DNA from 2 places in the Pseudomonas sp. MDT1-16 genome. Region 2 is predicted to be linked to the other one. Evidence: riboswitches for the same ligand, from Rfam matches in the RefSeq annotation. Region 2 holds a riboswitch; the other holds the start of a gene.
The links. Region 2 has a riboswitch for cobalamin ahead of cobO (cob(I)yrinic acid a,c-diamide adenosyltransferase). Riboswitches for the same ligand answer to the same signal wherever they lie in the genome.

Region 1: it holds a riboswitch for cobalamin, as region 2 does, so the genes downstream of both, cobW (cobalamin biosynthesis protein CobW) here and cobO (cob(I)yrinic acid a,c-diamide adenosyltransferase) in region 2, are expected to answer to the same signal.

What each region holds. Positions count from the first base shown of each region.
Region 1 covers NZ_CM142717.1:3,637,422-3,644,661, reverse strand. The annotation lists gene ACYZT3_RS16645 (fatty acid cis/trans isomerase) at 1-1,432, shown strand, start outside; gene nfuA (Fe-S biogenesis protein NfuA) at 1,671-2,255, shown strand; gene cobM (precorrin-4 C(11)-methyltransferase) at 2,309-3,055, opposite strand; gene ACYZT3_RS16630 (cobalamin biosynthesis protein) at 3,139-3,552, opposite strand; gene ACYZT3_RS16625 (CbtA family protein) at 3,549-4,256, opposite strand; gene ACYZT3_RS16620 (CbtB domain-containing protein) at 4,268-4,471, opposite strand; cobalamin riboswitch at 4,592-4,820, opposite strand; cobalamin riboswitch at 4,927-5,139, shown strand; gene cobW (cobalamin biosynthesis protein CobW) at 5,242-6,303, shown strand; gene cobN (cobaltochelatase subunit CobN) at 6,307-7,240, shown strand, end outside.
Region 2 covers NZ_CM142717.1:4,337,802-4,345,041, forward strand. The annotation lists gene ACYZT3_RS19875 (cobyric acid synthase) at 1-88, opposite strand, end outside; gene cobD (threonine-phosphate decarboxylase CobD) at 85-1,077, opposite strand; gene cbiB (adenosylcobinamide-phosphate synthase CbiB) at 1,070-1,978, opposite strand; gene bluB (5,6-dimethylbenzimidazole synthase) at 1,975-2,625, opposite strand; gene ACYZT3_RS19895 (cobyrinate a,c-diamide synthase) at 2,622-3,959, opposite strand; gene cobO (cob(I)yrinic acid a,c-diamide adenosyltransferase) at 3,970-4,581, opposite strand; cobalamin riboswitch at 4,663-4,897, opposite strand; gene ACYZT3_RS19905 (hypothetical protein) at 5,052-5,636, shown strand; gene ACYZT3_RS19910 (PQQ-dependent sugar dehydrogenase) at 5,705-7,018, shown strand; gene ACYZT3_RS19915 (O-methyltransferase) at 7,023-7,240, opposite strand, start outside.

The DNA of each region.
Region 1 (7,240 bases), 700 kb from region 2:
AAAGACCCACATCACTTACCCGTTGAGCGCGGCGAAGATGGCGCGGATCAAAAGCCTCTTCTACAACGGCAACTGGCAGGTCAACGCGTTGCCAGGCTATGGGCCGGAGCGTCGGGCCAATCCGTTCAGCACGTTCGAGGCGATCCCGGCCCAGGCGCGTTATCAGTTCATGCTCGATAACGCCGAATACTTCGTGCGCACCTTCATTCGCGGCCCGGTGTGCCGCGGTCAGATCGCCACCGACGTGATCCGCGATAACTTCTGGGCACTGTTCCAGGCGCCAGAGCACGACCTCTACATCATCGATCCGAAGTATCGCGGCCAGGCCACGCCGTTGCTGGCGATGCCGGGGCAGAACGATGATGTCGGCAGTGTCCTGAGCCTGTGGCATGAATATCGCGACAAGCGTAACGAGTACGAGGCGCTGCGCCGTGACAGTTACGCCGATACGCCAGCCCCGAGCTGGTCGACCTTGTGGGCCGGCAACGACAACGCGCTGCTGAGCATTTTCCGGCATTTCGACAGCGCCTCGGTGAACAAGGGCCTGATCGGTGACGTGCCGCAAACGATGTGGCTGTTCGACTTCCCGCTGCTGGAGCGCACTTATTATCAGTTGGCGGTTAACTTCGACGTGTTCGGCAACGTCTCCCATCAGGCGCAAACGCGCCTGTACTTCGACCTGATTCGCAACGGCGCCGAGCAAAACTTCCTGCGTCTGATGCCCGCCGATTCGCGGGATGATTACCTCGACGATTGGTACCAGAGCGGCGGGAAATTCAAGATGTGGCTGGACTACGAGTCCATCGATAACGACAAAGAGACGGCGCTGGTGCTGGACCAAAAGGACCCGAAACGCGATTTCGCCATGCAGTTGCTGGCCCGTTACGGCGACCTCAACGCCAAGCCTGATCCGATCAACCGGTGTGACGGCGCTTATTGCTCGCGGCCGAACATCGATCCGGCATTGCAGAGCGCCGAGCAGGCCTTGAGTCGCCTGACTTCGCGTCCGGCGGCCGGATTGAAGGTCATTGATCAGTTGCCGGAAGCGACCCTGCTGCGCATCGAAACCCAGAGCGGCAAACGCGAGGTTTACAGCCTGCTGCGCAACCGCGCGCACAGTAACGTGGCGTTCCTGCTCGGTGAGTCGCTGCGGTATCAGCCAGGGCTCGACACCGTGACCATTTACCCGGGTGTGCTCAGCAGCTATCCGAACTTCATGTTCAACATCCCGGCGGAGCAAGTGCCTGAGTTTGTGGGCGAGATGGAAAACGCCAAAGACGCCCATCGCTTCGAAAAAATCGTCGAGCGCTGGGGTATTCGCCGCAGCCATCCGCAGTTCTGGTTCTACTTCCATGACCTGAGCCGGTACGTCCACGAGACCGATCCGGTGGAAGAGGGCGTGCTGGACATGAACCGGTACGAGAATCTTTGATTGAAAGCCTGAACACGCACCGCCGAACCCCTGTAGGAGCGAAGCTTGCTCGCGAAAGGGGGCTGACATTCAGCATAGATGTCGACTATCAGACCGCTTTCGCGAGCAAGCTTCGCTCCTACAGGGGTTGCGGTGATCAGATGTTCATCGACAGGCGCATCTTTCCCGACAAAAATACTAGGACTTTGTGCGGCGCGATGATTGGCGTAAACTGCGCCCAAGCCTGCGAGGAGTTTCCATGACCGCTATTACCATTACCGACGCCGCCCACGATTATCTGGCTGATCTGCTCTCCAAGCAGAACACCCCAGGCATCGGCATCCGCGTCTTTATCACCCAGCCTGGCACTCAGTACGCCGAAACCTGCATTGCTTACTGCAAGCCGGGCGAAGAAAAACCTGAAGACACGGCGCTGGGGCTGAAAAGCTTCACCGCTTACATCGACTCGTTCAGCGAAGCTTTCCTGGACGATGCGGTAGTCGACTACGCCACCGACCGCATGGGCGGCCAGCTGACCATCAAGGCGCCAAACGCCAAAGTCCCGATGGTCAACGCTGACAGCCCGGTCAACGAGCGCATCAACTACTACCTGCAAACCGAGATCAACCCGGGGCTGGCCAGCCACGGCGGTCAGGTCAGCCTGATCGATGTGGTCGAAGACGGCATCGCCGTACTGAAGTTCGGCGGCGGTTGCCAAGGCTGCGGCCAGGCAGACGTCACCCTGCGCGAAGGCATCGAGCGCACGTTGCTCGAGCGCATTCCCGAGCTCAAGGGTGTTCGTGACGTCACCGACCACACGCAGAAAGAAAACGCCTACTACTAAGTAAGGTGTTCGCTGCAAACATAAAAAAACGGCGCCCCGTGAGTGCCGTTTTTTTATGGGCGATACAAATGCGCATGCCCAGCGCGGTACAGCGATGACTCACTGAAGTGATCACTGCCCAACACTCGGCCCACCAAAATCAACGCCGTGCGCCGAAACCCCTTGGCTTCAACCTTCGCGGCAATGTCTTCAAGCGTCCCCACCACCCAATCCTGATCCGGCCAGGTCGCTCGGTGAATCACCGCGATTGGGCAGTCCGCGCCGTAGTGCGGCAGCAATTCAACCAGGATTTTCTGCAGATGATTGACCCCCAGATGAATCGCCATGGTCGCCCCATGCTGCGCCAGGCTGCCCAGTTCTTCGCCCGCGGGCATGGCGGTCTTGTCGGCGTAGCGGGTCAGGATCACGCTTTGCGACACATCGGGTAACGTCAGTTCGGCGCCCAACAGTGCCGCGCAGGCCGCCGTGGCCGTGACGCCGGGAATAATCTCAAAAGGGATGTCGAGTTCGCGCAGGTAACGAATCTGCTCGCCAATGGCACCGTAAAGACTCGGATCACCGGAATGTACACGAGCCACGTCCTGGCCCTTGGCATGGGCAGTCTTGATCAGCTCGATGATCTGTTCCAGATGCAGTTCGGCGCTGTTGACCACGTGTTCGGCGCGATGGCCTTCCAGCACGGCGGCGGGCACCAGGGAGCCGGCGTAGATGATCACCGGGCAGCTTCGAATCAGCCGTTGGCCTTTGACGGTGATCAGTTCCGGGTCGCCGGGACCTGCGCCAATGAAGTAGACGGTCATCGTCGGTTCCTGTGAGAAAAAGGGGCTGGACAAAGCTTCAGATGAAGATTGCTCATGATCAAAGACGGGGATTATTGAGGATTTCAGGCGACGCAGGCCAATGCCAAGGTGGCTTGGGCATATTTTTGTCGTGAAATCAGCAATTTTGCCGGTGCCTGGGCCAACTGTTCGGCCAGGGCCAGGGCGGCACTTTCCGCGACGCCGTAGCAGCCGGTGCGTTCGAACGCGATGTCCGAGCGGTGGCTGAGTTGCGGTTGATAGCCGGCCAGTTGTTCGCTGCTGAAGTACATCAGTGGCAGTGCTAGCTGTTCGGCCAATTCGATCAAACCAGGTTCTTCGCGCTTCAGGTCGATGCTGGCTAGAGCCTTGATCTGGTGAAGTTCGATTTTATGAGCCTGTAACGCCTGATCGAGCAGCGCCCGCAGCGTGCTGACGGGGCAGCCGCGCTGGCAGCCCAGGCCAACTACCAGGGTCGGCGCTGCGCTGGTGTCAGTCATGCGTGGGATTGACCATCGCTTTTTCGGCGGAACAACCAGGCACTGATCAAGCCCAGGGCCAGCCAGAACGCCACGTTGGTCAGTTGCGAAGCGATTTTGAATTGAGTTTCCAGGGCTTCTGGAGCCAGCATCGAGTGGACTTCCGGTTGTGGTGCGCCGATCACGTGAGGAACGGCCAGAATGGCCACGCCGAGCACTTTCATCAACCAGTGGCGGCTGAACACGATCAAGGCGATGCCGACCGCCGTGGAGGCGGCTGTGCCGATCCACCAGACCTGCCGTTGCGCCAAATCGGCAGCAGCAGTGCCCGGCAGCTCAGGTGGCAGGCCGAGGGTGGGTGCCAGCACGAACGTCGCATAACCGGCCAGGCCCCAGAGCAGGCCTTGGGAAGTACGAGTCGGCGCGCGCAAGGTGTAAAGACCGGCAAGCATCAGGGCGAAACCGACCGCTACCACCAGGTTGCCGCCCGTGGTCGACAGCACGCGCTGCCAGCCGTCTTCCGGTTCCCAGGCTCCGGCGTCGTGAGTGTGAGCAGCGACAACACCTGCTGCGTGTTCGTGAACGGCAACAGCGGCGGGCTCGGACTTTTCGTAAGTCTCGGCCTGCGAAATCAGCGGAGCCACCCAGAAGCTTTGCAGCACGGTCAGCAACAGGGCGGCCAGCAGCCCGGTGAACCCTGCGGTTTGCGCAATACGCTTGATCATGTAAACAGGTCTCAATGGCACGGGAATGCAGAGCTGTGGCGGGTATCGTGCGCGGCATTGTGCACCGCTTCGATGTGCGAGAAACCGGCGAAATACACCAGGCTAGCGCCAAGGATCGACGCACACACAGCGGCGGTCAGGCGTTGAGTCAGGGGCGTGGTGGTGCTGGCGGTGCTCTTATCGGTGTTGCTGCCGGTACTGCTGATGATCGACATGGCGCTTCCCTCTGGTCTGTCAGCGGGTGAATAGAGCGCATGGAAGACCCCTGCGAGTCGGGCGCGCAGGGGTTCAAACAGCGCCCGCCCACCGCGGGTTTGTTATTCAGTGATCGTAATGGTCACTTTGTGTTGCGGGCCGGTCTCCGGGCTCACGAGGGGCGCTGGCTTTCGCCTTGACCTGCAAACATCACCTTCCCATGCCGAACTGCTGGCACAGTGGATCTGACGCTTCGCTCGCTTACCGTTGCGGGGGCAGCACCGGACTGACATGGCTTTAGAGTAAAGCACATGATTCACCGGTTTCCCGTTTCACCCTGTGAAGGGCACCCGTAACAAGGCGTGTAGGAGAGCATGGGCGGGGGTTGGGCGTCAATTGGCAAGGGTTCTCACTTGGATACCGAGTCGCGCCCTTCGCGAGCTCAAGTGAACATTGACCCGCCCCGAGACGATGCGTAGCCTTGCGCTTTCGAGGTTCTTCGGCGTCTGCCGAAGCTAAGAAGGGAACGCGGTCGATGCCGCGGCTGCCCCCGCAACTGTGAACGGTTCTGTTGGCTGCCACGCCACTGTAAGCCCTGTCTATCGGGCCCGCGGGAAGGCGCAGCCAACGTCAGTCGAACGACTGGCAAGCCGTCAGCCAGGAGACCTGCCTCGACACAGATTCTCACTTTCAACCGGGCGGGGTGATCCGGTGGCGAACTCTTCAGGCACGCGCGTCCGCGTTGCCGGTCGTCGTCCCGTATGCCCGCCACCTTGCCAAAGGGCATCCGATGAAAACACTGGCCAAACTCCCTGTCACCATCGTTACCGGCTTCCTCGGCTCGGGCAAAACCACCTTGCTGCGGCACATGCTCGACAACGCTCAGGGCCGCCGCATCGCGGTGATCGTCAACGAGTTCGGCGAGCTGGGCATCGACGGCGAAATTCTCAAGCAGTGCTCCATCGGCTGCACAGAAGAAGAAGCCAACGGCCGCGTTTACGAATTGGCCAACGGCTGCCTGTGCTGCACCGTTCAAGAAGAATTCTTCCCGGTGATGCGCGAATTGGTCGCCCGTCGCGGCGACCTCGACCACATCCTCATCGAAACCTCGGGTCTGGCCCTGCCAAAACCGCTGGTGCAAGCCTTCCAGTGGCCAGAAATCCGCAGCGCCTGCACCGTTGACGCGGTCATCACCGTGGTCGATAGCCCAGCGGTCGCCGCCGGCACCTTCGCGGCTTTCCCGGACCAGGTCGATGCCCAGCGCAAACTCGACCCGAACCTGGACCACGAATCGCCGCTGCACGAGCTGTTCGCCGACCAACTGGCCAGCGCCGACCTGGTGATCCTCAACAAGGCCGACCTGATCAGCCCTGAAGACCTGGCCCGTGTGCGCCTGGAAGTTGCCGAAGAGTTGCCGCCTGCCGTAAAAGTCATCGAAGCCAGCAGCGGTCGTCTGCCACTGGACGTGCTGATCGGCCTCGGCGCCGGTTCCGAAGAACACATCGACAGCCGCCACAGCCATCACGATCACCACCATGAAGGTGAGGACGATCACGATCACGATGCTTTCGATTCGATCTCCATCGAACTGCCCCAGGCAGACGAAAGCCTGCTGCTGGACGCGTTGACTCAATTGGTGGTTCAGCACGGCATCCTGCGTGTCAAAGGTTTCGCCGCCATCCCGAACAAACCAATGCGCCTGTTAATCCAGGGCGTGGGCACACGTTTCGACAAGCATTTCGACCGTCAGTGGGGCGCCGACGAAGCGCGCACCACGCGCCTGGTATTGATCGGCCAGGAACTGGACGGAATTCTACTCGAAACGCAATTGCGCGCTGCGCTCAGCGTTTAAGCCATGCACCTGCTCAGGACCCAACCCGGCGGTTTCGTGTCGGATGACAACATTGCCGACCTTGGACAAACCCCCGCCGAGCTGGTGATCCTGTGCAGTGGCGACTCCAGCCTCGCGCTGCTCGCCGAAGCGGCGCAGCAGTTGCCTGACGATTACCCGAGCGTGCGCCTGGCCAACCCGATGCAGGTGCAGAATCATGCGTCGGTCGACCTGTATGTCGACGAAGTGCTGCGCCACGCCAAGGTGATTCTGATCTCGCTGCACGGCGGCATCGCCTATTGGCGTTATGGCGTGGAGCGCTTGGTGGCGTTGTCCCAGCGCGGCGTGCAGCTGATTCTGGTACCCGGCGATGACCGCCCGGACCCGGAACTCAGCGACCTCAGCACCGTGGCAGCCTGCGACCGCGATCGGCTTTGGCAGTTTTTGCGTCAGGGCGGCATGAGCAATGCCCTGGATTTTTTCCGCTGCCTCGCCAATCGTTGGCTGGATCGCGACTACGCCTGGGCCGAGCCGCAAACTCTGCCGCGCACGGCGATCTACCATCCGCAAAAAAGCCCCGCAGCCCTTCACGATTGGCAAGCCGACTGGCAGGCCGATCAACCGGTGGCGGCGGTGCTGTTTTACCGTTCGCATCTGCAAGCGGCGAACACCGGTTTCATCGATATTTTCTGCCAGCGTTTGCAAGCGGCGGGGTTGAACCCGTTGCCAATTGCGCTGGCCAGTTTGAAAGAGCCCGGCTGCCTGACGGCGGTCGAGGACTGGTTGGATGAAGTCGACGCCGGCGTGATTCTCAACACCACCGGTTTCGCTCAATCCAGCCCCGAAGCGCCGCACCGGCGACCGTTTCGTCGCAACATCCCGGTCATTCAGGCGATTTGCGCCCAGGACAACGAGCCCGGTTGGCGCGCCAGTGAACAGGGCCTCGGTCCACGCGATC
Region 2 (7,240 bases):
ACAACGCCGTCACCAGCGTGCTTTTACCGGCGTCGGACGTGGTGCCTTGCACCATTAATGTGGCGCCTTGCACCTTCAACGTAGTCATTGGGTTTCCCTAGCGTAGGCTTCGAACGCTTGAGCGAGACGTGTCCAGTCGGTTTCATCGGCGGGCAGGCCGAAACGCAGGCTGCTGTTGTGCGTGAACAACCGCAACAGAATGCCGCGCCGAGCCATGAACTCATACAGGGCTTCGGCGCATTCGGTGATCAGCCATTGAAACAAGGCGCAGCCGCCCTGGGGTTTGAAGCCGTGGTGTTCAAGCAGCAGCGCCAGACGTTCACTGGCTTCATCAGCGCGAACCCGTTGCCGGGCATGCCCTTCGGTATCCAGCAGACAGGCTTGACCCAGCACCCGCGTCGGCCCGCTGACCGCCCACGGTCCCACTTGCTCGGCCAGCAATTTGAGCAACTTGCGCTCCGCCAGCACGAAACCCAGGCGCACACCGGCCAGACCGAAAAACTTGCCGAAGGAACGCAACACGATCAACCCGACCTGATGGGCAAAAGGTGCCAGGCTCAGCGGCGGCGTGTTGTCCATGAACGCCTCGTCCACCACCAGCCAGCCACCGCGCTGGGCCAGCCGCGAGTGCCAGTCCAGCAGCCGACTCGGTGTCAGGCTCAGGCCCGTAGGATTGTTCGGATTGACCACCACCAGCACGTCGAGGCTGTCGAGGTAGAAGTCGACTTCCTGCTCCAGCACTTCACGCACGATGTAGCCATTGCGTCGCCACGCTTCGGCGTGTTCGGCGTAACACGGCGAGAGCACGCCGACCTTGCCCGCTCGGCGCAAACGCGGCAGCAACTGGATCGCCATTTGCGAACCGGCCACGGGTAACACCTGAGCGGCACCGTAATAATCACAGGCCGCCTGCTCCAGACCGCCATCGGTTTCCGGCAAACGCGCCCAGGCCCGCAACGGGATCTCCGGCACCGGAAACGGCCAGGGTGCGAGGCCGCTGGACAGGTCGAGCCAATCGGCTTCGGCGATGCCGTAGTCGAGCGCCGCCTTGCGTAACCGACCACCGTGCTCAAGCATAGAATTCAGCCCCCACGCAGAGGATCAGCAACCATAACCATACCCCGCGCTGGACCAATTGCCAGCCACGGTCGATGGAGTCGGCGTCCGCCGGCACGCCTTCGCCCAGTTGTGGACGCTGATGCAATTCACCGTGATAAATCGCCGCCCCGCCCAACTCGACGCCGAGCGCACCGGCACCCGCCGCCATCACTGGGCCGGCATTCGGGCTGTCCCAGGTCGGGCCTTGGGTACGCCAGCATCTCAACGCCAGTCGAGTTTTGCCCAGCAACGCGTAGGTCAATGCCACCAGACGCGCGGGAATGTAGTTGAGGACGTCGTCGATCTTTGCCGCGGCCCAGCCGAAACGTTCGAAGCGTTCGTTGCGGTAACCCCACATCGCATCCAGCGTGTTGCTCAAACGGTAGAGCACCACACCGGGCGCACCCGCCACGGCAAACCAGAACAACGCGGCAAACACCGCGTCACTGCCGTTCTCCAGCACCGATTCGGTGGCGGCCCGGGCGACTTCGGTTTTATCCAGTTCGGTGGTCTGGCGACTGACCAGATAACCCACGCGTTTGCGCGCCTCGTCCAGATCATCGCTGCGCAGGGCTTTGGCCACCGGTTCGACGTGTTCACCGAGGCTGCGCAGGCCGAGGGCGCAATAGAGCGCGAGAATTTCGACGATCCAGCCGACATAGGGCGCCCAGGAAAACGCCGTGGCCAGCAACGTCAGCGGCAACACCGCGATCACCCATGCGGTGACGCCATGACTGCGCCAGCCGCGACCGCCGGAGTTGAAACGTTGCTCGATGCGATCGGCAAAACGGCCGAACGCCACCAGCGGATGCCAGCGTTTGGGTTCACCCAGCAGCGCATCCAGCGCAACCGCGGCGACACTCAACAACGCCACACTCATTGACTTACTCCCCAATAGTTTTCGTACAGCAGCTCACTGAGCGGACGCCCCTGCGCCCAGCCTTCGAGTACCAGCATCGGCGCCGGATAAAATTCCTTGACCGGGCCGAGACAAAGAACAGCCAACGGCTTGGCTCCGGCGGGCAAACCCAGCAGGTCCGCCAGGGCTTGCGGCTCGAACAGCGACACCCAGCCCATGCCCAGCCCTTCGGCGCGGGAGGCCAGCCAGAGGTTCTGGATCGCGCAGGACAACGAGGCCATGTCCATTTCCGGCAAGGTGCGACGGCCGAAGATATGGCGCTCGCGATCGTCCATCAGCGCGGCGACCAGCACCTCGGCGCAGTCGTTGATGCCTTCGACTTTCAGCTTCATGAATTCGTCGGTGCGCTCGCCGAGGGCTTCGGCGGTGCGGATGCGTTCTTCTTCCACCAGTAACTGAATCTTGCCGCGCAGGGCTCGATCGCTGATGCGGATGAACCGCCAGGGCTGCATCAGGCCGACACTCGGTGCCTGATGCGCCGCTTCGAGCAGGCGCCGCAGTAATTGCGGCTCGACGGTGCCGCCGCTGAAATGGCGCATGTCGCGGCGTTCGCCGATGGCTCGGTAGACCGCCGCGCGTTCGGCTTCGGAGAAGGCGTTGTCGGTCATGGCCTCTTCGCGAGCAAGCCCGCTCCCACAGGGTTCTGGTCAGGCGCAAATAGCGCGGCAACCGCCGATGGATTGGACGGGAAATAGAAGTGCACATAAGAGGCGGTCATCCGCCCCTGACGATAAACCGCCTCCGCCCCGCGCCCGCCGTTAGGGCTCAAGCCCCGGGCAATCGGCTCCAACTCGGTGCTGGTCAACGAGTGGTGATAGGTGTGGCCGCGTAATAAGCCTTCGGGCAACTCGACCGCCTGCAACGCCAACGCAGCCAGACGCTTTTGCATCACCGCGTCCCCTGCCAGCAGGCCGACTAATTCCGCGCGAGTGCCCTCGACATCGGTCAACGAATCAAGCAAATAAAGCATGCCGCCACATTCGGCCAACAACGGTTTACCCGCCGCATGGTGAGCTCGGATTGCGCTCAGCATTGTGGTGTTCTGTGACAGCGCCACATGGTGCAATTCGGGATAACCGCCAGGCAGATAGAGGCTGTCCGCTTCCGGCAATTGCGCGTCACGGATCGGCGAGAAAAACAGCAATTGAGCGCCCATGGCGCGCAGCAGATCCAGGCTTGCGCCGTAGGTGAAGGCAAACGCTTCGTCACGGGCCACGGCAATTCGCAAACCCGTCAGCAACGGCTCGGCTTCGAGCACATCCGGGGCGGCGAATTCGACGGCCGGTGGCAGCTCGACCTCACAGCTGCTGGCCAACGCATCGGCGGCCGCATCGAGGCGCAGATCGAGATCGTTCAACTCACTGGCCTGAACCAGACCCAAATGACGACTCGGCAATTCGATCCCGGTTTCCCGGGACAAGGCGCCGTACCAGCGCAAACCTTCAGTGAGGCTGCCTTCCAGTAATTGCGCGTGACGCAGGGTGCCGACGCGGTTGGCCAGCACACCGGCAAACGGTAAATCCGGCTGATAGCGCGCCAACCCCAACGCCAGTGCGCCGAAGGTCTGGGCCATGGCGGTGCCGTCGATCACACCCAGCACCGGCACACCGAAATGCCGCGCCAGATCAGCGCTGGACGGCGTACCGTCAAATAGCCCCATGACGCCTTCGATGAGGATCAGATCGGCTTCGCCGGCGGCTTCCCACAACAGACGACGACTTTCCTGCTCGCCGACCATCCACATGTCCAGTTGATACACCGGCGCACCGCTGGCGCGCTCGAGAATCATCGGGTCGAGAAAGTCCGGGCCGCACTTGAACACGCGAACCTTGCGCCCCTGATTGCGATGCAAACGGGCCAGCGCGGCGGTGACGGTGGTCTTGCCCTGACCGGAGGCCGGCGCGGCGATCAGCACCGCCGGGCAGTGACGACTGATTTTCATAAAGTAGTATTCACAGCTCGACGCCTTTTTGCGCTTTGATCCCGGCCTGGAACGCATGTTTGATCACGCCCATTTCGGTGACCGTGTCGGCCAGTTCGATCATCTCCGGCTTGGCGCCGCGACCGGTAACCACCACATGTTGCATCGGCGGACGCGCCTGCAAATCGCTGAGCACCTGATCGAGATCCAGATAACCGTGCTTGAGCGCAATGTTCAACTCATCCAGCAGCACCAGGCCAATCGACGGATCACGCAGCAGTTCACGGGACACCGCCCATGCAGCTTCCGCGGCGGCGATGTCACGCTGGCGATCCTGGGTTTCCCAGGTGAAGCCCTCGCCCATCACATGAAAACGCACCTGTTCCGGGAAGCGCCGGAAGAACAGTTCTTCGCCGGTGCTGTTACGCCCCTTGATGAACTGCACCACGCCACACTGCATGCCGTGGCCCATGGAACGGGCGAGCATGCCGAAGGCCGAACTGCTTTTGCCTTTGCCGTTGCCGGTCAGCACCAGCAGCAGGCCGCATTCATTCGGGGAGTTGGCGATGCGTTCGTCGATCACGGCTTTTTTGCGCAGCATACGCGCCAGATGACGTTCGTCACGATCGGGGGTATCAGTCATGGGGGAGCTCTCCGTTGAGGCTGGATAACGGCGGGCAGGCACAAGAATAGACGGCAAAAAGCCTGGCATCGCCCACCGTGATGCCGCTGGATGGATCAGGCCGGTCTCCGGGCTCATGAGCGGCGATTCGCCTGACTGCGCGCCTTCCCATGTCGACAGTCGACACAGTGGCTCAAGGCGCAGCCTTCACTTATTTACCGTTGCGGGGGCAGCGCCGGGATCGTGATCATTCTTCACTTGAAGAGATTCACTCACCGGCTTCCCTGTTTCACTCTGTCGACCGCAGTCACAGAGCACCTGAAACAAGCCGCGAAGGTTAGAGGGTTGGGGATGGAGCGTCAATTGAAGACGGGTGGCCTGCGAGCGAATAACTGCCGTCGATCAATTATCTGACGCCAATCTTGTGCCACACTTCCAGCAGTGATATCAAAGAGCCACACTCTCACAACACAATAACAAAGGTGAGCCACATGCAAGGCATGATCATCAGCAATCCGAAGCTGGAATTCCTGCGCCCGGTGCTGGAACGCTGGTTTGACTGTATCGACCGCTACAACGCCGTGCGCGGCGATAACGACACGCCTTACTGGTTCGACGAAAAAGCCAACCTGAGCCTGCTGTCCGCCGCTGCGTGGATGGCGGAAATGGTGACGCTGCAGCAAACACCGACCCGTAAACAGACCGAAGAAGGCGAACGCAATGGCCGCGCCGATCTGTTTATCGCGACCCGCGAAGAACGCGCTTACCTTCAGGCGACCCAGCGCTGGCCACGCGTGAACAGCCTGAACCTGACTCAAGCATTGCAGGACATCACCAGCGACGCCAAGCGCATCAGCTACGCCAGCGACCTGAAACTCGGCTGCCTGTTCGTTGCGCCACAAAAGGCCCAACAAAGCGCTACCCCGGAAGAACTCCAGGACATGGTCGACGACCTGCAAAAGGAACACACCTGCGCGGTGGCCTGGTATTTCCCCTACGCCTATCGCAAGTTGCGCAACGAAACCGGCAACTATCACCCCGGCATTGCCGTGCTGCTCAAGGAAGCCCGCGGCTGAACGGTTGAACCATCGCGCACCTGCGCTTCTCTATTGATTAGGTCAATGCATTCATAGGGAAGATCAGCATGCGCAAGCCTCAGCTCGCTCTCGTCATCGTGCTCGCCGGAGGGCTTGCCGCCTGTGGTGAAACCTCCAGGCTGCAAATCTCCGACGGCACCGGCCCCTCGCCCAAGCTGCCAGAACCAAACAAAACCCTGATCCCGACGGTGAACATCGCCCCGGCGATCGGCTGGCCGGTCGGCGCGAAACCCATCGCCGCGACAGGAACTCAAGTGGCAGCCTTTGCTGAAGGTCTCGATCACCCGCGCTGGCTCTACGTGTTGCCCAACGGCGACGTGCTGGTCGCCGAAACCAATGCACCGCCCAAACCCGATGACGGCAAAGGCATTCGTGGCTGGGTCATGGGCAAAGTCATGGGCCGTGCGGGCGCCAAAGTACCGAGCCCGAACCGCATCACGCTGCTGCGGGACAAGGATCACGACGGCATTGCCGAAACCCGCACTGTGTTTTTGGAAAAGCTCAACTCGCCCTTCGGCATGACCCTGGTCGGCAATGACCTGTACGTCGCCGATACGGACCGCTTGCTGCGCTTCCACTATGAAAACGGCGAGACGGCGATCAAGTCACAGCCGATGAAGGTGATCGACCTGCCAGGCGGTACGCTCAATCACCACTGGACCAAAAACGTCATCGCCAGCAAGGACGGCAGCAAGTTGTACGTCACGGTGGGCTCCAACAGCAACGTCGCCGAAAACGGCATGGACAAGGAAGAAGGTCGCGCGGCGATCTGGGAAGTGGATCGCACCACCGGCAACCATCGGATCTTCGCCTCGGGAATTCGTAATCCAAACGGCCTGGCCTGGGAACCTCGGAGCGGCGCACTGTGGACGGCGGTCAACGAGCGCGACGAAATCGGCAGCGACCTGGTGCCGGACTACATCACTTCAGTGAAAGACGGCGGGTTCTACGGCTGGCCTTACAGTTATTACGGCCAGCACGTCGACATTCGCGTCGAGCCGCAAAACCCCGACCTCGTGGCCAAGGCCATTGCTCCGGACTACGCGGTCGGCCCGCATACCGCATCGCTGGGCCTGACGTTCGCTGAAGGCAACACGCTGCCGGCGCAATTCAAGGAAGGCGCATTCGTCGGCCAGCATGGCTCGTGGAATCGTAAACCGCACAGTGGCTACAAAGTGATTTTCGTACCGTTCAGCGCAGGGAAACCGGTCGGGCAGCCGGTTGATGTGCTCACCGGCTTCCTCAATGACGAGGAAAAAGCCATGGGCCGTCCGGTAGGCGTGGTGATTGATCAGCAGGGTGATTTGTTGGTGGCGGATGACGTGGGGAACAAGGTGTGGCGCGTGTCGGCGGCCAAGTAAGCGCTTAGCGCTTGCGGCACAGGGTCAATCCATCGCCCAACGGCAACAATGACAGATCCACACGCGAGTCATCTTTCAAGGCGCGATTGAGTGCCTGGATGGCTCGGGTGTCTTCGCTCTCGGGATTGTCCTCAAGCACCCGTCCGCTCCACAGCGTGTTATCAAACACCGCCAGACCGCCAACACGCAGCAGACGCAGGGCGTGCTCCAGATAGCGTGGAT